Regions from separate parts of the Lysobacter panacisoli genome, predicted to be linked through region 2. Evidence: riboswitches for the same ligand, from Rfam matches in the RefSeq annotation. Region 2 holds a riboswitch; each other region holds the start of a gene.
The links. Region 2 has a riboswitch for cobalamin ahead of FOF45_RS09935 (ribonucleoside-diphosphate reductase subunit alpha). Riboswitches for the same ligand answer to the same signal wherever they lie in the genome.
Positions count from the first base shown of each region.

Region 1: another riboswitch for cobalamin. It lies ahead of btuB (TonB-dependent vitamin B12 receptor); the one in region 2 lies ahead of FOF45_RS09935 (ribonucleoside-diphosphate reductase subunit alpha).
Region 3: another riboswitch for cobalamin. It lies ahead of btuB (TonB-dependent vitamin B12 receptor); the one in region 2 lies ahead of FOF45_RS09935 (ribonucleoside-diphosphate reductase subunit alpha).

Region 1 covers NZ_VLNU01000001.1:3,236,083-3,242,505, forward strand. The annotation lists gene FOF45_RS15205 (mechanosensitive ion channel domain-containing protein) at 1-1,234, shown strand, start outside; cobalamin riboswitch at 1,334-1,565, shown strand; gene btuB (TonB-dependent vitamin B12 receptor) at 1,682-3,544, shown strand; gene FOF45_RS15215 (hypothetical protein) at 3,576-4,157, shown strand; gene FOF45_RS15220 (hypothetical protein) at 4,170-4,778, shown strand; gene cobO (cob(I)yrinic acid a,c-diamide adenosyltransferase) at 4,775-5,401, shown strand; gene FOF45_RS15230 (cobyrinic acid a,c-diamide synthase CobB) at 5,404-6,423, shown strand, end outside.
Region 2 covers NZ_VLNU01000001.1:2,109,863-2,116,285, reverse strand. The annotation lists gene FOF45_RS09945 (HAD hydrolase-like protein) at 1-107, opposite strand, end outside; gene FOF45_RS09940 (phosphoglycerate kinase) at 281-1,456, opposite strand; cobalamin riboswitch at 1,645-1,876, shown strand; gene FOF45_RS09935 (ribonucleoside-diphosphate reductase subunit alpha) at 2,182-4,545, shown strand; gene FOF45_RS09930 (ribonucleotide-diphosphate reductase subunit beta) at 4,738-5,748, shown strand; gene FOF45_RS09925 (DUF3999 domain-containing protein) at 5,791-6,423, opposite strand, start outside.
Region 3 covers NZ_VLNU01000001.1:1,904,584-1,911,006, forward strand. The annotation lists gene FOF45_RS08960 (carboxypeptidase regulatory-like domain-containing protein) at 1-72, shown strand, start outside; gene btuB (TonB-dependent vitamin B12 receptor) at 604-2,475, opposite strand; cobalamin riboswitch at 2,609-2,823, opposite strand; gene FOF45_RS08970 (TfoX/Sxy family protein) at 2,876-3,256, opposite strand; gene FOF45_RS08975 (GAF domain-containing protein) at 3,253-3,738, opposite strand; gene bioD (dethiobiotin synthase) at 3,805-4,473, shown strand; gene FOF45_RS08985 (efflux RND transporter periplasmic adaptor subunit) at 4,597-5,808, shown strand; gene FOF45_RS08990 (multidrug efflux RND transporter permease subunit) at 5,818-6,423, shown strand, end outside.

The sequences.
Region 1 (6,423 bases), 1.1 Mb from region 2:
GGGAAAGATGGGCAAGGCGGTACATGTCGCGGCGTGGGTCAGTGTGATTCTGCTCGCCACATCGCTGGTATCGAACGTGATCGGCAACGTGTCGCTGGCCGAGATGCTCACCGCCGGCGTGATCGACAGCGGCTACCTCGCGCTGGTGCTGTACGCGGGCGTCACCGTCTTCGTTGCGCTGCTGCGCTTGATGCTCGCAGGCCGCGGCGTGGCACGCTTCCGTTTGGCACGCGAGCACGCGCCGCCGGTGGCACTGCTGGTGATCCGCCTGCTCACGCTGGTGGCGATGGCGGGCTGGGTCGTGTTCGCGGCCAACCGCTTCCGCATCTTCCGGCCGCTGTACGCGTTCTTCTCGTCGATCCTCACGCATACGTTCCAGTTCGGCGAGATCACCATCAGCCTTGGCCACGTACTGGTGTTCGCGGTCTCGGTTCTGATCGCATTCTGGGCGGCGAAGACGGTGCGCTTCCTGCTGCAGGAGGAGGTGCTCACGCGGATGTCGCTGCCGCGCGGCGTTGGCAACAGCGTGGCCTCTTTGACGTACTACGCGCTGTTGCTGCTGGGCGTGGTGGTGGCCTTGTCGGCGGCGGGCTTCAAGATCAGCCAGCTCGCCTTCGTGTTCGGCGCGCTCGGCGTGGGCATCGGCTTCGGCCTGCAGACCGTGGTCAACAATTTCGTCTCCGGCCTCATCCTGATGTTCGAGCGACCGATCCAGCCCGGCGACGTGGTCGAGATCACCGGTACCTCCGGGCGCGTGCGCGAGATCGGTATGCGCGCCACGACGATCAAGACCTTCGACGGCGCCGACGTGGTCGTGCCGAATGGCACCCTGCTGTCGGAAAAGCTCATCAACTGGACGCTGCTCGACCGCAATCGCCGCCTCGACATCAACCTGGGAGTGGCCTATGGCAGCGATCCGCTCAAGGTGATCGAACTGCTCAAGGTCGCGATCAAGCAGACGCCGGGCGTTTCGTCCGATCCGGCGCCGGCCGTGCTGTTCATGGGGCTGGGCGCGAGTTCGCTGGACTTCGGTCTGCGCGTGTGGACGTACGACTACGACAACAGCGTCAACGTGCGCAGCGACCTGGTCACGCGCATCTATACCGCACTGGTCGAGGCGGGCGTGGAGATCCCGTATCCGCAGCAGGACCTGCACCTGCGCAGCGTCTCGCAGGACGTCGCCGCGATGTTCGCGCGGTCGCCTTCGATCCGGCCCGGCGACGAGCCGGCCTGACGCATCGTCGATCGCCCTGATCCCGGTCAAGCCGGGCGCGATCGTGCATATGACGCATCGCCATGTCGGCGTGCGGTGCGCATTCCTTCGTTCAGCTGCTAGACTGCGCCCGCCCAAGGTGACCGCCGGCTTGTCCGGTGGTTGAAACGGGAATCCGGTGCGCCGCCGTGACTCACGGCCGGCAATTCCGGAGCTGCCCCCGCAACGGTAGGCGAGACAAGGTTCCGCACACGGCCACTGTGCTTCATGCATGGGAAGGCGCGGACCCGAAGACGGTCGATCGACCGCTTCTCTCGCGAGCCCGGAGACCGGCCTCGGTGCGACGTGACATGCGGTGGGCGATGTCATGCGGCCGGAATTCCGTTGTCCCGCGCCGTCATCACGCCTCCTTCCGCCTGTCCTTTTCCATCGAACCCGCGCGGGCAGGCGCGGCCAAGGAGTGTGTCAGTGCATCCGCAGTTTCCGTATTTCAGCCGCCGTGTGCTGGCGGTCGCTTTGCTGTCTTCGATTTCCGCCCTCGCTCCCGCGTTCGCCGAAGGCGGCGCCACCGATCTCGACGAAGTCGTCGTCACCGCCACGCGCACCGCGCAGACGCAGGACCAGACGCTTGCCGCGATCACGGTCATCGACCGCGCCGAGATCGAACGCCTGCAACCGGCCTCCGTGCCGGATCTCTTGACCGGGCGCGCCGGCATCTCGCTCGCCAACAACGGCGGCGTGGGCAAGTCCACGTCGGTGTTCCTGCGCGGCACCGAGTCCGACCACGTGCTGGTGCTGATCGACGGCGTCAAGATCGGTTCGGCCACCAGCGGCGGTGCGTCGCTGCAGGACATTCCGGTCGAACAGGTCGAACGCATCGAAATCGTGCGCGGTCCGTTCTCCAGCCTGTACGGTTCGGAAGCGCTGGGCGGTGTGATCCAGATCTTCACCCGCCGACCGCAGGGTGCGTTCGCTCCGAGCCTCAGCGCCGCCGTCGGCAGCGAGGCGACGCAGCGTTACTCCGCCGGTGTCGCCGGTCGCACGCAGGATGCGGAACAGCGCGGCTGGTACTCGATCAACGCCGCATACCAGTCGACCGACGGCATCAACGCCTACCGCGGCACGCGCAACTTCGATCCGGACAAGGATGGCTATCGCAACAGCTCGCTGACGCTGCAGGGCGGATGGCGCTTCGACGAGCAGTGGGACGCCGACGCGCGCGTGTTCCGTGCCGAGGGCCACAACGAGTACGACGGCAGCGCCAACAACGAGGCCGACACCGTGCAGCAGGCGATCGGCACGCGCGTGCGCTACACCCCGAGTGAGCGGTTGAAGATCACCGCAGGCCTCGGCACCAGCGCTGACCTGAGCGACAACTTCCTCAACGGCGTCTACTCGTCCACCTTCGACACCCGACGCGAACTGGGATCGCTGCAGGCCGATATCGGCATCGCCGATGCGCTGCTGACGCTGGGCTTCGACTGGCTCGGCGACAAGATCGACAGCAACACGGACTATGCGCGTGATCGCCGCATCAATCGTGGCGCGTTCGCGCAGTGGCAGCAGGCGTTCGGAACGCACTCCCTGCAGGCCAGTGCGCGTCGCGACGACGACAGCCAGTTCGGTGGCGAGACCACCGGCAGCGTGCTGTGGGGCTGGGATTTCACGCAGGCGCTTCGCCTGAGCGCGAGCTATGGCACCGCATTCAAGGCGCCCACGTTCAACGAACTGTACTTCCCGGGCTACGGCAATCCGGACCTGGGGCCGGAAACCTCGCGCAGCGTCGAACTCGGCCTGCGCGGCGAACACGGCTGGGGCACGTGGTCGCTCAATGCCTTCGACACGAAGATCGACGACATGATCGCGTTCGACTCGTCGCTGGGTGCGACCGGCGCGCCGAACAACATCGACCGCGCGCGGATCCAGGGCGTCGAAGGCGTGATCGGCACGCAGCTCGCTGGCTGGGACCTGCGCAGCAGCCTGACCTGGCTCGATCCGCGCAACGACGGCGACAACCCGAACCACGACAACCTGCTGCCGCGTCGTGCGAAGCAGAGCGGGCGTATCGACGCGGATCGCCGCTTCGGTGATTTCAGCGTAGGCGCCAGCGTCACCGGTGCGGGTGAGCGTTACGACAACCTGACCAACACCACGCGTCTGGCCGGTTATGGACTGGCCGACCTGCGCGCGGGCTTTGCCTTCGACGAGGCATGGAGTGTGCAGGCGTCCGTCGCGAACGTGTTCGACAAGCGCTACGAAACCGCCGCGCTCTACAACCAGCCCGGACGCACCTGGTTGCTGACCCTGCGCTACCAGCCCGTCGTCCGCTGAGCGGACGTCCACCGCCACCACGAGGTCGCCGATGAAAGCCTTGCCACGTCAAGCCAACCTGGGTCTGTTTACCGCCTTCGCTGCATTGATGGTCGCCACACGCTTCCATCACTTCGGCGACGCGCTGCACTTGCCCGACGCCTCGATGGCGTTGTTCTTCCTCGGCGGCCTCTACCTGCGGAAGCACTGGCAGTTCGCGGTGTTCATCGCGTTGGCGGTTGCGATCGACTGGATCGCGATCGAGCATGCCGGTGTCAGCGACTTCTGCGTCACGCCGGCGTACTCGTTCCTGCTGCCGGCGTACGCCGTGCTGTGGTACGGCGGGCGCTGGTACGCGGACCGCCTGCAGGATGGCTGGGCGTCGCTGCTCGGCGCCGTCGGTGTCGCGCTGGCGTGCGCATCGCTGTCGTTCGCCATCTCCAATGGCGCGTTCTACTGGCTCGGCGGGCGCTACGAGAACCCGCATTTCGCCGAGTACGTCGCACGCGCCTGGCAATGGGGTCCGCTGTTCGTGCGCACGACGATGGCCTATATCGCCGTCGCGCTCGTCGTCCACGCGGTGGCCATGCGGGCGCTGCGCGCTCGTGCCGTCCGCCAGCACAACGTCGCCTGAGGAGGATCCGAGATGACCGCAATCGAACGCAGCACCGTCCTGCCGATTTCGTCGACCCGCAGCCAGATCCTGGTCGCGGCCGCGCTCGCCGCATTGATGATCTGCACGCGCGGACAGCACTTCGCCAGTGTCGACGCATTGCCCAGCGCCTCGTGGGCCGTGTTCTTCCTCGTCGGCGCACTGCTGCGGCCGATGTGGGCGTTGCCGGCGTTCTTCGTGCTCTCATCGGCACTCGACATCGCCAGTCTCGCCAGCGGCACGATCACCGACTGGTGCCTGTCGCCGGCGTACTGGGCGCTTGCGCTGGCCTACGCCACCCTGTGGCTCGGTGGGCACGCCTATTCGCGCCGGCATCGTGACGAATGGCGCACTGTGCCGCGACTCGTCGTCGTCCTGATCGTCGCCGCCAGCATCGCCTATCTGTTCTCGAAGGGCGGGTTCTGGTTCTTCTCCGGCCGCTACGCGGAGCCGACGCTGGCCGGCTTCGTCGCACGTATCCCGCAATACTACCCGCGAGCGCTCGGCACGATGGCCGGCTATGTCGGTGCGGCCTTCGCCTTGCGCGCGCTCTGGATCGGCGTGGCGACCCGCGTGGCCGCACGCCGGGCTGCGCACGCATGAGCCGCGGCTCGGAGCGCCTTGGCGTCAGCGAGGACGAGCACTATCGCGAACGCGCGCAACGCAAGAAGGAACTGGTGGATCGTCGTATCGCGCGCGCGACCATCGATCGTGGCGTGATCGTGGTCAACACCGGCAATGGCAAGGGCAAGAGTTCCTCCGGCTTCGGCATGCTGGCGCGCTCGCTCGGCCACGGCTTCCGCTGCGGCGTGGTCCAGTTCATCAAGGGCAGCTTCTCGACCGGCGAAGAGGCGTTCTTTCGTCGCTTCGACGACCTCGTCGAGTACCACGTCATGGGCGAGGGCTACACTTGGGAAACGCAGGACCGTGGCCGCGACATCGTCACCGCTGGCGCGGCCTGGGACATCGCCGCGCGCATGATGTCCGACGAGCAGTTCGATTTCGTGTTGCTGGATGAGCTCAACATCGCGCTGGCGAAGGAGTACGTGTCGCTGGACGCGTTGCTGGCTTCGCTGGCCGCCCGACCGCCACGGCAACACGTCGTGATCACGGGTCGCGGCGCGCCGGATGCGCTGGTCGAAGCGGCCGACACGGTTACCGAGATGCGCGTGGTGAAGCACGCGTTCAAGGCTGGAATCAAGGCTCAGCACGGCATCGAGCTCTGACCATGCACGAGGTCCGCCACTGTCCCGCACTGCTTGTCTCGGCGCCCGCGTCGGGGCAGGGCAAGACCAGCGTGACCGCCGCGCTGGCTCGCTGGCATGCGCGCCAAGGCAAGCGCGTTCGCGTGTTCAAGACCGGGCCGGACTTCCTCGATCCGATGGTGCTCGGACGCGCGAGTGGCGCGCCGGTCTACCAGCTCGACCTGTGGATGACCGGCGAGAGCGACGTGCGCGCGCGTCTGTTCGATGCGGCGGGCGAAGCGGACCTGATCCTCATCGAAGGCGTGATGGGGCTGTTCGATGGTTCACCATCGAGCGCGGATCTCGCACAGGCGCTGGGTGTGCCGGTGATGGCGGTGATCGACGGATCGGCGATGGCGCAGACGTTTGGCGCGCTCGCGACCGGTCTTGCACGTTACCGCGATGGACTCGCGATGCATGGCGTGGCGGCGAACCGCATCGGCAGCGCGCACCATGCGACCCTGCTGCGCGAAAGCCTTCCTCCCGATCTCCACTGGATGGGAGCGCTGCCGCGCGATGCGCAGCTGGCGCTGCCGGAGCGTCACCTCGGACTGGTTTCAGCCGCCGAGTTGCCCGATATCGACGCGCGACTGGATGCGTTGGCCGATGCATGGGCGCAACACGCGTCCACGGCGTTGCCACCTGCGGTCGCGTTTGAGCGAAGCAACGTCGTTCAAGTCCCGGCGCACCTCGCCGGGCGACGCATCGCGATTGCCCGTGACGCTGCCTTCTGTTTCATCTACCAGGCCAATCTCGACCTGTTGCACGCAGCCGGCGCGGAGCTGTCGTTCTTCTCGCCGCTCGCGGGCGATGCCTTCCCGGATTGCGACGCCGCCTGGCTTCCAGGCGGATATCCGGAACTCCACCTGGACGCTCTCTCGCAACGGCACGACCTGCATCGTGATCTGCATGCGCACTGCGATGCTGGCAAACCGCTGCTGGCCGAATGCGGCGGCATGCTGTTCGCGCTGGATGCACTGAGCGACCGTGACGGAGCCCGTTCG
Region 2 (6,423 bases):
GCCGGTACCGGCAGGCCCATCTTCACCAGCGCGTGTTCGACGCAGCGCGTGATGCCGACCGCCGAGTCGATCAGCGTTCCGTCCATGTCGAAGAAGAGCGTGGCCATTACGTGTCCGTTTCCTCACGAAGATTTTCCTTCTCCCCTCGCGGGAGAAGGTGCCCGAAGGGCGGAAGAGGGGAGCCGCTAAGCGGCGTGTTCGACAGCCTTACCCCTCTCCCTGGCCGCCTGCGGCGGCCTGTCCCTCTCCCTCAATGGGAGAGGGAAGAACATGGGGATCGTTACTTCGCGCGTGCCTTCAGCGCCGCCACGGCCGGCAGTTCCTTGCCTTCCAGGAATTCCAGGAACGCGCCGCCGCCGGTGGAGATGTAGGACACGTCGCGTTCGATGCCGTACTTGTCCACGGCCGCGAGCGTGTCGCCGCCGCCGGCGATGGAGAACGCCTTGCTCGCGGCGATGGCGCGCGCCAGCGTTTCCGTGCCCTTGCTGAACGCGTCGAACTCGAACACGCCGACCGGACCGTTCCACACCACCGTGCCGGCGGCCTTGATCAACTCGGCGTAGCGCGCGGCGGTCTGCGGGCCGATGTCGAGGATCATGTCGTCCGCGCCGACCGCGTCGACCGCCTTGACCGTCGCCGGCGCGTCGGCGGCGAAGGCCGGCGCGACCACGACGTCGGTCGGCACCGGGATGTCGGCGCCGCGCGCCTTCGCGTCGGCCATGATCTTCTTCGCGGTGTCGATCAGGTCGTTCTCGACCAGCGACTTGCCCACTCCGTGGCCCATCGCGGCGATGAAGGTATTGGCGATGCCGCCGCCGACGATCAGCTGGTCGACCTTGGACACCAGCGAGGCCAGCAGTTCCAGCTTGGTCGACACCTTGGAGCCGGCGACGATGGCGAGCAGCGGGCGCGCCGGGTTGTCGAGCGCCTTGGCGAGCGCGTCGAGTTCGGCCATCAACAGCGGGCCGCCGGCGGCGACCTTGGCGAAACGCAGCGCGCCGTGCGTGGACGCCTGCGCGCGGTGCGCGGTGCCGAAAGCGTCCATGACATACACGTCGCACAGCGCGGCGTACTTCTTCGACAGCGCTTCGTCGTCCTTGGCCTCGCCGACGTTCATGCGGCAGTTTTCGAGCAGCACCAGCTGGCCCGGCTTCACGTCCACGCCATCGACCCAGTCCTTCACCAGCGGCACGTCGATGCCGAGCAGCTCCGACAGGCGCTTGGCCACCGGCGCGAGCGAATCCTCCTGCGTCCAGGTGCCTTCCTTCGGACGGCCCAGGTGCGAGGTGACCATCACCGCCGCGCCCTTCTCCAGCGCCAGCTTCATCGTCGGCAGGGACGCGGTGATGCGCTGCTCGGAGGTGATGCGGCCGGAATCGATCGGCACGTTGAGATCTTCGCGGATCAACACGCGCTTGCCGGCGAGATCGAGGTCGGACATGCGGACGATGGACATGGGTGCTTCCTCTGCTGCCCTTCCGCGGGGAAGGGTCGGATGGGGGGTGATCGGGAGGTCGGCGGGCCGCACGTTTCGCGTCCGTCGGGCCGTGCATTGTCCCCCGCGAGTCACGCACGGGCAAATCGAACGACGTGCCGAATCTGCGGTTATCCACAAGATTTTGCGTTGACGGATCCGACAGCCCCCACTATGTTGTGGCCGTCGGTGCCGACCTACGGGTCGGATTAAAAGGGAAGCCGGTGCGGACGCGATGCAAAGGCATCGCCTCCAAGGCCGGCGCTGCCCCGCAGCGGTATGGGAAACGAAAGTGGCCTTGGCACTGGGCGTCACGCCTGGGAAGCGGCCACCGGTAGGCGACGCGGCACACGTGCGCGTCTGGTCCCGAGCCCGAAGACCTGCCGACAGCCGCGCGTTGCACACCGCGTGGTGACCGGCCAGGGAGTCTTCGGAGGGAAGACGGTCGGTGTCGCATCCGGTGACGGTTTCCGCCGTCGCCGCGCCGGTCCGTCTCGGGCTGCGCGACACCCCGTTTCCATGCTGATGGCCCCGCGCCCGCGTCGTCCTTCGAGGGAGAGGACGGCCAGACGTGCGCCCACGCACTGGAGTCCGCCATGAATGCCATCACCGAAGCGTCCGCCGTCGCGGCGCCCGCCGCCGCGTCGAACCGCGACGCCGAGCCGTCGCCGGGCTTCGCCCTGACCCCGCCCGCCGCCAACGTCACCATGACGGTGACCAAGCGCAGCGGCCGTCGCGAACCGGTCGACCTCAACAAGATCGTGCGCGCGGTGACGCGCAACGGCGAAGGCCTGTTCGCGGTCGATCCGATGCGCGTGGCCACGCGCACCATCTCCGGCCTCTACGACGGCGCAAGCACGCGCGAGCTGGACGAACTGTCGATCCGCACCGCCGCACTGCTCACCGCCGAGGAGCCCGAGTACGGCCGCCTCGCCGCGCGCCTGCTCGCCGGCGTGATCGAGAAGGAAGTCGCGGGGCTTGAGATCCATGCGTTCTCGCAGTCGGTGCAGCGCGGGCACGAACTGGGCCTCATCAACGACCGCCTGCTGACGTTCGTGCAGGCCAACGCGCGCAAGCTCAACGACGCGATCGATCCCTCGTTGAACCAGCGCTTCGACTACTTCGGCCTGCGCACGCTGTACGACCGCTACCTGCTGCGCCATCCGACCGCGCGCACGGTGATCGAGACGCCGCAGCAGTTCTTCCTGCGCATCGCCTGCGCGTTGAGCGAGGACGTCAACGAGGCGCTGGCGCTGTATCGGCGCATGGCGCAGCTGGACTACATCCCGTCCTCGCCGACGCTGTTCAACTCGGGCACCACGCACGAACAGCTGTCGAGCTGCTTCCTGCTCGACTCGCCAGAGGACTCGCTGGAAAGCATCTACAAGCGCTACATGGACGTGGCGAAGCTGAGCAAGTTCAGCGGCGGCATCGGCCTGTCGTACACGCGCATCCGTTCGCGCGGCTCGCTCATCCGTTCGACCAACGGCCTGTCCAACGGCATCGTGCCGTGGTTGAAGACGCTCGACGCCTCCGTCGCAGCGGTGAACCAGGGCGGCAAGCGCAAGGGCGCGGCCTGCGTGTACCTGGAACCGTGGCACGCGGACATGGAGGAATTCCTCGAGCTGCGCGACAACACCGGCGACGAAGCGCGCCGCACGCACAACCTCAACCTCGCCAACTGGATCCCGGACGAATTCATGCGCCGCGTCGAAGCCGACGGCGAGTGGTCGATGTTCGATCCGGCCAAGGTGCCGCAGCTGACCGACCTGTGGGGCGAAGCGTTCGACCGCGCCTACCACGCCGCGGAAGTCGCGGGCCTGGCGGTGAAGAAGGTCAAGGCGCGCGACCTGTACGCGCGGATGATGCGCACGCTGGCGCAAACCGGCAACGGCTGGATGAACTTCAAGGACAAGTCCAACCGCGCCTGCAACCAGACCCTGCGCGACGGCAACGTCGTACACCTGTCGAATCTGTGCACGGAGATCCTCGAAGTCACCTCGCAGGACGAAACGGCAGTGTGCAACCTCGGTTCGATCAACCTGTCGCACCACGTCGAGCTCTTCGACGACGGTCCGCTGCACGGCGAGGCTGGCCGTTTCGACTTCGACAAGCTGGCCGAGACCGTGCGCTTGGCCGTACGCCAGCTCGACCGCGTGATCGACCTGAACTACTACCCGATCGAAACCGCGCGCCGCGCGAACCTGAAATGGCGTCCGGTCGGCCTCGGTGTGATGGGCCTGCAGGACGTGTTCTTCAAGCTGCGCCTTCCGTTCGATTCAGATGCCGCGCGCGCACTGTCGAAGAAGATCGCCGAGGCGATCTACTTCCACGCGCTGTCGGCGTCCAACGAACTGGCGATGGAGCGCGGCCGCCATCCGGGCTTCGAGGACACGCGCGCGGCGCAGGGCGAGCTGCAGTTCGAAGCCTGGGGTGTGACGCCGGAGGACGACGATCGCTGGAATGCGCTGCGTGCGCGCATCGCCGAGAACGGCCTGCGTAATTCGCTGCTGATCGCGATCGCGCCGACCGCGACGATTGCGTCCATCGCCGGCTGCTACGAATGCATCGAGCCGCAGGTGTCGAACCTGTTCAAGCGCGAGACGTTGTCGGGCGACTTCCTCGTGGTCAACCGTTACCTCGTCGAAGAGCTGAAGGCGCTCGGACTGTGGACGCCGGAACTGCGCGACCGCATCAAGATGACCGAGGGTTCGATCCAGGGCATCGATGCGATCCCCGAATCGCTGCGCGCGGTCTATCGCACGGCGTGGGAGCTGCCGATGCGTTCGCTGATCGACATGGCCGCCGAGCGCGGCGCGTTCATCGACCAGAGCCAGTCGCTGAACCTCTTCATCGAAAGCCCGAACATCGGCCAGCTGTCGTCGATGTACATGTACGCGTGGAAGAAGGGGCTGAAGACGACCTACTACCTGCGCTCGCGCCCGGCGACGAAGATCGCCAAGGCGACGGTCAGCGGTACCGCTGCGCAAACGCCGAAACCCGAGTACACGCCGGTCGAAGCCGTGGCGTGCTCGCTGGAGAATCCCGAGGCGTGCGAGGCCTGCCAGTGATTTCTTCCCTCTCCCCTTGCGGGAGAGGGACAGGCGCCGAAGGCGCCAGGGAGAGGGGACGCGAGGCATCCCTCCCCTAGAACGCCGAGCGATCCCTCCCCTGGCGCCCTTCTCCCGCGCTGCGCGCGCCCTCTCCCGGCGCTGCGCGCCACCCTCTCCCACAAGGGGAGAGGGTCACTCCAAGGATCCGTAATGACACAGTCCCACCTGCTCGACCCCGGCTTCGACCTCACGCTGCGGCCGATGCGTTATCCGCAGTTCTACGAGATGTACCGCGATGCGATCCGCAACACGTGGACGGTCGAGGAAGTCGATTTCTCGCTCGACGTCAACGATCTGAAGCACAAGCTCGGCCCGGCCGAGCGCCACCTGATCGAACGCCTCGTCGCGTTCTTCGCCACCGGCGATTCCATCGTCGCGAACAACCTGGTGCTGAACCTCTACCAGCACATCAACGCGCCGGAAGCGCGCATGTACCTGTCGCGCCAGCTGTATGAGGAAGCGCTGCACGTGCAGTTCTACCTCACCCTGCTCGACACCTACCTGCCCGATCCGGTCGCGCGCGCGAAGGCGTTCGATGCGGTGGAGAACATTCCGTCGATTCGCGCCAAGGCCGAGTTCTGCTTCAAGTGGATCGACTCGATCCAGGGCCTGTCGCGCATCGAGACCACCGCGCAGCGTCGCCAGTTCCTGCTCAACCTGATCTGCTTCGCCTGCTGCATCGAAGGCCTGTTCTTCTTCGCCGCGTTCGCCTACGTGTACTACCTGCGCTCGCGCGGACTGCTGCATGGACTGGCGTCGGGCACGAACTGGGTGTTCCGCGACGAAAGCTGCCACATGGCGTTTGCGTTCGAAGTGATCCGCACCGCGCGCAGCGAGGAGCCGGAGCTGTTCGACGACGAGCTTAAGGCGCAGGTCGTGCGCATGCTTGAAGAGGCGGTCGAATGCGAGATGCAGTTCGCGCAGGACGTGCTGTCCGGCGGCGTCGCCGGCCTGTCGCCGAAGGACATGCGCCAGTACCTGCAGTACTGCGCTGACCAGCGACTGGTGCAGCTGGGAATGCCGCGCCATTTCGGCGCAAGCAATCCGTTCGCGTTCATGGATCTGCAGGACGTGCAGGAAGTGACCAACTTCTTCGAACGCCGCGTGTCGGCGTACCAGGTCGGCGTCGAAGGCGAAGTGGCATTCGACGCGGCGTTCTGATCCTGCGCGCATGGCGTGCCGTCAGCGGCACGCCATGCAACGTCACGAGCGACGCAGCAGACTGACCGCGAAGCCGCCCACCAGCACCGCGCCCGCCACAAGCAGGCCCCACAGCAGCCAGGTCTTCCAGTCGCGCGGCCTGGGCGCAGGTGCGAGTGCCTCGTCGCCGCCCAGCACGGTCGATGCGTGCAACGTCGCGCGTGCCGGCTGCCATTGCATGCCGCGCTTGGCGCGCATCGCATCGATCATCCCGCCCAGCGGCGCTTCGGCGCGATGCGCGCGTGCGCTGCCGGCGACGAGGGCGAATGGTTCCGCTCCCTGCGCGACGAAGACCAGCGCTTCCGGGCGATACCCCAGGCGCAGCTGCGGCACGTCGGTGACACCCGCACCGCCGCGCGGTGTCAGCCGCCACAGACGGTCGCGATGCACACCGGACAGCGATTGCGGTGGCGATGCTTCGCTCTGCCCGGACTGTTCGAGGCGATACGCCATCCACGGCGGCGCGACGTCGCGCCACGGCGCACTCGCGTCCTCGCGCGCCTGCAGCCGCCATTCGCCGCTGCTGTTGCCCGGCAGTGAGATGTCGGCCAGCACGACGGGGAAACGACCGTCGAGCTGGAATTCGTAATGCACCGACTTGTCGGCGGCCTCGACGCGCGTTCCCTGCAGCGTGCG
Region 3 (6,423 bases), 210 kb from region 2:
TTGTCGTGGCTGCTGGCGAGCGTCGCGCTGTGGTGGTTCGAGCGTTCGCGCCTCGGTCGTCGGGCGGCCTGAGTCGCCTCCACGAAGCGAGGAGGGCCGCGTTGCAGGGCTCCCGGGCCTCATCGACGGAGCAGAACGCCCCGCCATCCGGGCTCCGAGCCTCAGCGACGGGACAAAACGCCTGGCCGTCCGGGCTCCCGAGCCTCATCGACCGGGCAAAACGCCTCGTCGCTCGAGCTCCGGAACCTCATCGGCCGGGCAAAACGCCTCGTCGTCCCGGCTCCCGAACCTCGTCGGCCGGGCAACATGCCTCATCGTCCGAGCTCCGAGCCTCATCGACGGAGCAAAACGCTTCGCCGACCGGGCGCACTCGCCTCATGGGCGGAGCAATGCGCTTCGCCGTTCGAGCTCGCGAGCTTCATGGATGGGGCAAAACGCCTCGCCGTCCGGGCCCCGAGCCCGGCAGGCGGAGCCCGGAGACCCAAGGCGAGGCGTCGAGGCTCGGCGATGAGCCTGCGGATGCGTCGCGCTCGACCTCGAATGCCCGACAGCAAGAAGCCCGGCCAAGAGCCGGGCTTCCTGTCGTCTGCGTAGCGGACTGGGTCAGTTGACGGGCGCGTAGCGCAGCGTCAGGTACCACTCGCGGCCGGGCTGGTTGTAGAACGACACGGTCTCGTATTCGCGATCGAACACGTTGGCGACGCGGGCCTGCAGCGTCAGCGCGTCGCTCAGCGCGTACTCGGCGCGCAGGTCGAGCGTGCCGTAGCCGGCGAGACGGCGCGTGTTGGCGACGTCGTCGTAGCGCGAGCCTTCACCGGCCGCGGTGACGCCGACGCGGAACGCGCCGAAGGCACGGTCGATCTCGATGCGTGCGCTGTTCTTCGCGCGGCGGGCGAGGTCGTTGCCTTCGAAGAAGCCGGAGCGGTTCTCGGTGTCGAGCCAGCTGATCGCGCCGTTGACGGTCCAGTCGGCGAGCGTGGCGTTGGCGGTGAGTTCGGCGCCGCGCATGCGCGCACTGTCGACGTTGTTCGGGCGGTTCTGGCTGGCGTCGAAGGCGATCAGGTCGTCGACGTCGGTGCTGAAGGCGTCGAGGTTCACGCCCACGCCGTCGCCCTGCCAGCCCACGCCGAGTTCCCACGTCTCCGACTCTTCCGGATCGAGGTCCGGATTGCTGAAGAACGGGAAGTACAGCTCGTTGAAGGTCGGCGCCTTGAAGGCGGTGCCGTAGCCCGCGCGGACGCGCCAGTTCTCGGCGAAACTCATGCCCCACGCCGCGCTGCCGGTGGTGTGCCCGCCGAACTGTTCGTTGTCGTCGCGACGCACGCTCGCCTCGAGCGACTGCGCACCGAAGCGGCCCTGGTACTGCACGAACGCGGCCTTGTTGTCGCGCTCGGTCTCGTCGTAGGTGGTGGTCGCATCGACGCGGTCGCGCAGCCAGTCCAGGCCCAGCGTCAGCAGCTGGCCGCTGGCGATGCCGAAGTCGCCCTGCAGCGTCGCGCTGTCGCGATCGGTGCTGAAGAAATCGACGAAGTCCTCGCCGAGGAAGTTGTCGGAGGCATCGACGTTGCGGCCGGCGGTGAGGTGCAGGTCGACGCGCTCGGACGGGCGCCAGCGCAGCTTGCCGCCGATCACCTGCTGGATCGTCTCGGAACGATCGGTGAAATCGCCGTCGAATTCGTTGTCGCCCTCGTTGCGCAGCGCATGGCCTTCCAGGCTCCACTGCTCGCCGAACTGCACGCCGCCGCGCAGCGACAGCGCATCCTTGTCGTAGCCGTCGCGATCTGGCTGCGAGTCGGTGGCGATGAAGCAGCCCGCGCCGTCGAAGGTCAACGGATCGAAGAAACCGTTGCAGGCGTTGATGCCGGTGGTGCGCGTGTGCTGGTAGTCGGCGCCGAACCAGGCGCGCTCGCTGGCGCCGCCGAAGCCCATGCCGTATCCGAGCGAGTCGTTGCTGCCGGCATCGAACCGCACGCGCGGCACGAATGCGCCGCGGTCGCGACGGGTGAACACCTGGATCACGCCACCGATGGCGTCGCTGCCGTACAGGCTCGCGCGCGGACCGCGCACGATTTCCACGCGCTCGATCATTTCGATCGGCAGGTCCTGGAACGACACCAGCCCCGAGGTCGATGAACCGATGCGGATGCCGTCGACCAGCACCAGCACGTGGTCGGATTCCGCGCCGCGCAGGAACAGCGTGGTCAGCTTGCCCTGGCCGCCCTGGTTGGACAGCGAGATGCCGGCGCGGCCCTGCAGCAGTTCGGGCAGCGAGCGCGCCTGGCTGTGGCGGATCTGTTCGGCGTCGATCACTTCCACCGGTGTGAGCGCATCGTTGACGCTGATCGCGGTGCGGTTGGCGGTGACGACGACTTCGTCGAGATCGGTGGCGGCCTGCGCGCGGGCGAGGGCGGGCAACGCGAGGGCGCAGGCGAGCGCGAGTGCGGCGTGGATCGGGGTGGCATTACGCGGGGACATCGTTTTCTCCAGCGCGCGGACGGGCCGCGTCGGACAGCGGGAAGTCGCGTGGAGAAAGCGGGCTGCGTGGCGGGCGCGCATCGCGCCGGCATCGCCGCCGCGACGCCCTCCGCATCGCAACCAGTGGCGGGTCGAATGACCCTGCGTCCAGGCCGGTCTCCGGACTCGCGAGTGGAGGCATGCCTCCGGGCGCGGCGCCTTCCCGTGCGATCGCACAGTGGCGGTTGCCGTGCCTTGCTCGCTTACCGTTGCGGGGGCAGTGCCGGAATGGCCGCGGGCGGCGTCACCGGCTTCCCGTTTCAACCCGTTGGCGGACGCCGTCGGGTCACCTGAAAGCGCGCGCAGTCTACGCGATACCGGCCTCGTGGGCCAAAGCGCCGGGGGCTTGGGAGCCGCAGGGTTACTCGCGTTCGCCGGGTTCGTCGAACAGCGACGGCATGGCCATGCTGCTCTCTTCGCCCATCTGCGTGGTCGTGACCGGCGCGGCGGCCGGCCGGTAGCGTGGCGGCGGCAGCAGGGCGATGGCGGCTTCGGCGGCGACGACCAGCTCGCTGCGGCGTTCGTCGGAGATCTCCTGCCAATGGCAGTCCTGCAGCGCACCCTCGATGGCGTACAGCAGGTTGAGGGTGGGCTTGAAGCCCGCGCGCTTGACGCGCATGAAAGCATCCACCGTACCCGCCGCGGCCAGGTCCTCGCGGGTGCGAAGGCCGACCTGGCGCAGCCAGGCGGCGGACTTGGGTCCGATGTTGCGCAGCTTGTCCGTACTCGTACCCGTCGTCATTCCAGCGACTCCACGAATGCCTGCGCGATCGACTCCAGGCCGTGCTGGTCTTCAACGTCAAAACGGGCGTGTTCAGGACTGTCGAGATCGAACACGCCGATCAGGGAGCCGTCGGCGGCCACCAGCGGCACCACCAACTCCGAGTTGGAGGCCGAATCGCAGGCGATATGACCCGGGAACGCATGGACGTCCTCGATGCGCTGGGTCTGGCGGGTGCTGGCCGCGGCACCGCACACGCCCTTGTCGAGCGGGATGCGCACGCAGGCCGGCAGGCCCTGGAACGGGCCGACGACCAGTTCGCGACCGTCGAAGAAATAGAATCCCACCCAGTTGAGCGCCGGCAGCGAGTGGTAGACCAGTGCCGAGAGGTTGGCCGCGTTGGCGATGCGGTCGCGCTCACCGTGCAGCAGCGCGCGCGCCTGCGCGAGCAGCTGTGCGTACTGTTCCGGCTTGGGGCCGCTTAGACTTTCGCTGGTGAACATGAGCGCCTCTTTCCTGAAGTCTAACAGTGTGGGCGGAACCGGCGCGGGCAAGGGCGCGCGGCGTCAATGAGCCGCGGCTGGTTCGTCACGGGCACCGACACGGGCATCGGCAAATCGCTGGCCAGTGCGACGCTGCTGCACGCATTGCGCACGCGTGGCTTGCGTGCGGTGGGCATGAAGCCGCTCGCGAGCGGTTGCGAATACACGCCGGAAGGATGGCGCAACGAGGATGCACTCGCGTTGCAGGCGGCGAGCGATCCGCGCCCCGCGTACGAGGACGTGAATCCGTACGCATTGCCGCAGCCGCTGGCGCCGGAGCTGGCCGCCGCCGACGCAGGCGTCGAGATCGCGCTGGCGCCGATGCTCGACGCCTTCGAGCGCCTGTCGGCGCATGCAGACACGGTCGTCGTGGAGGGTGTGGGAGGATGGGCCGCACCGCTGTCGGCCACGCTGGACCAGCGCGATCTGGTCCGTGCGCTGGACTTGCCGGTGGTGCTGGTGGTCGGGCTGCGCCTGGGCTGCATCAACCATGCGCGGCTGACCGCGCGCGCGATCGAGGCCGACGGGCTGCACCTGGCGGGCTGGATCGCCAACGACATCGACCCGCACATGGCGCGCGCGGACGACAACTTCGAATTGCTCCTGCAACGCCTGCCGGTTCGGTGCTGGGGCCGACTTCCGTTCCGTGATACACCCGAACCGGCAAAGTTGGCGCATTTGCTCGAAACGGCGTGATTGCCCATCCCCGTGACCAATGGGGGATGGGGCCTCCCATCGGAATGTTAGACTGGTCGGTATAGGAATTAGAGCCAATCTGAGCTGCAACGCTCGTACATGACGGAATCGGAGTCTTCCCCCATGCTCAAGAACCCGCGCACGGTGGCTGTCGCCGCCGCGTTGGCACTCGCACTGTCCGCCTGCGGCGGCAAGGATCAGGCCCAGCAGGGCGGCATGCCCCCGCCGGAAGTCGGCGTGGTCAAGGTGCAGCCCAGCGACGTTCCGCTGCAGAAGGACCTGGTGGGCCGGCTGGCCGCATTCCGCAGCGCCGACGTCCGTGCCCGCGTGCCGGGCGTGCTGCAGCGCCGCGTCTATGAAGAAGGCAGCGACGTGAAGGCCGGCCAGGTGCTGTTCCTGATCGATCCGGCGCCGCTGCAGGCCGAAGTCGGCCAGTCGCAGGCCTCGCTGGCTTCGGCGCAGGCCAATTACGCCAACGCCAAGGCCGCGGCCGATCGTGCCCGCCGCCTGGCGCCGGAGAAGTTCGTCTCGCAGTCCGACCTCGACAACGCCCTCGCCGCCGAGCGCAGCGCCGCCGCGGCGGTGAAGCAGGCCGAAGCCGCGCTGGCCAATTCGCGCATCAACCTCGGCTACGCCACGGTGACCGCGCCGATCAGCGGTCGCGCCAACCAGCAGCAGGTCACCGAAGGCGCGCTGGTCGGGCAGGGCACGCCGACGCTGCTGACCACGATCGACCAGATCGACCAGCTGTACGTGAACTTCTCGCTGAGCGTGACCGAGCTGGAGCAGATCCGCCGTGCGCAGCTGACGTCGCGCGACTCGCACGTGCAGGTGATCCTGCCGGACGGCACGCCGTACGAACGCCAGGGCGCGCTGGACTTCTCCGGCGACGTGGTCGATCCGGCCACGGGTGCGATCGCGCTGCGCGCGCGCATCCCGAATCCGGACAAGACCCTGCTGCCGGGTACTTTCGTGACCCTGAAGGCGACGCTGGGCGTGCAGCCCAACGCTTATGTCGTGCCGCAGATCGGCGTGCTGCGCGATGCCAAGAGCGCGTACGTGCTGGTCGTCGGCGCCGACGGCAACGTCGCGCGCAAGGACGTGACCACCGACCGCCAGCAGGGTTCCAACTGGATCGTCACCAAGGGCCTGGCCCCGGGCGACCAGGTCGTCGTCTCCGGTGTCCAGCGTGCGCAGCCGGGCCAGCCGGCCAAGGCCACGCCGGCGCCGCCGGCCGGCCAGCCTGCCGATGCCGGCAAGGCCGCGGCCGCCGGTCCCGACGCGAAGAGTGAAGCGAAGGCCGAGCCCGCCAAGGCACCGGCCACGAAGGACTAATCCCCCGCCATGTCCAGATTCTTCATCAACCACCCGGTCTTCGCCTGGGTCATCGCGATCCTGATCTCGCTTTGCGGCGTGCTCGCGATCCTGAACCTCGGCGTCGAGTCGTACCCCAGCATCGCACCGCCGCAGGTGACGGTGTCCGCGTCCTATCCGGGCGCGAGCGCCGAAACCGCGGAAGGCGCGGTCACGCAGGTGATCGAGCAGCAGCTGACGGGCATCGACAACCTCGTCTACTTCAACTCGTCGTCCAGCTCCAGTGGCGGCACCAACATCACCTTGACGTTCGAGCCGGGCACCGATCCGGACATCGCGCAGGTGCAGGTGCAGAACAAGGTCGCGCTGGCGACCCCGCGCCTGCCGACGGAAGTCACGCAGCAGGGCGTCGTCGTGGCCAAGGCCAACGCCGGCTTCCTGAAGGTCGTGGCGCTGCGCTCGGAAGACGAGTCGATGGACCGCGACGCGCTGAGCGACATCATCGCCTCGCGCGTGCTCGACCAGATCGCGCGCGTGCCGGGCGTGGGCAGCACCCAGCTGTTCGGCAGCGAATACGCGATGAACATCTGGTTGAACCCCGACCAGCTGCGCGGCTACGGGCTGTCTGCCTCGCAG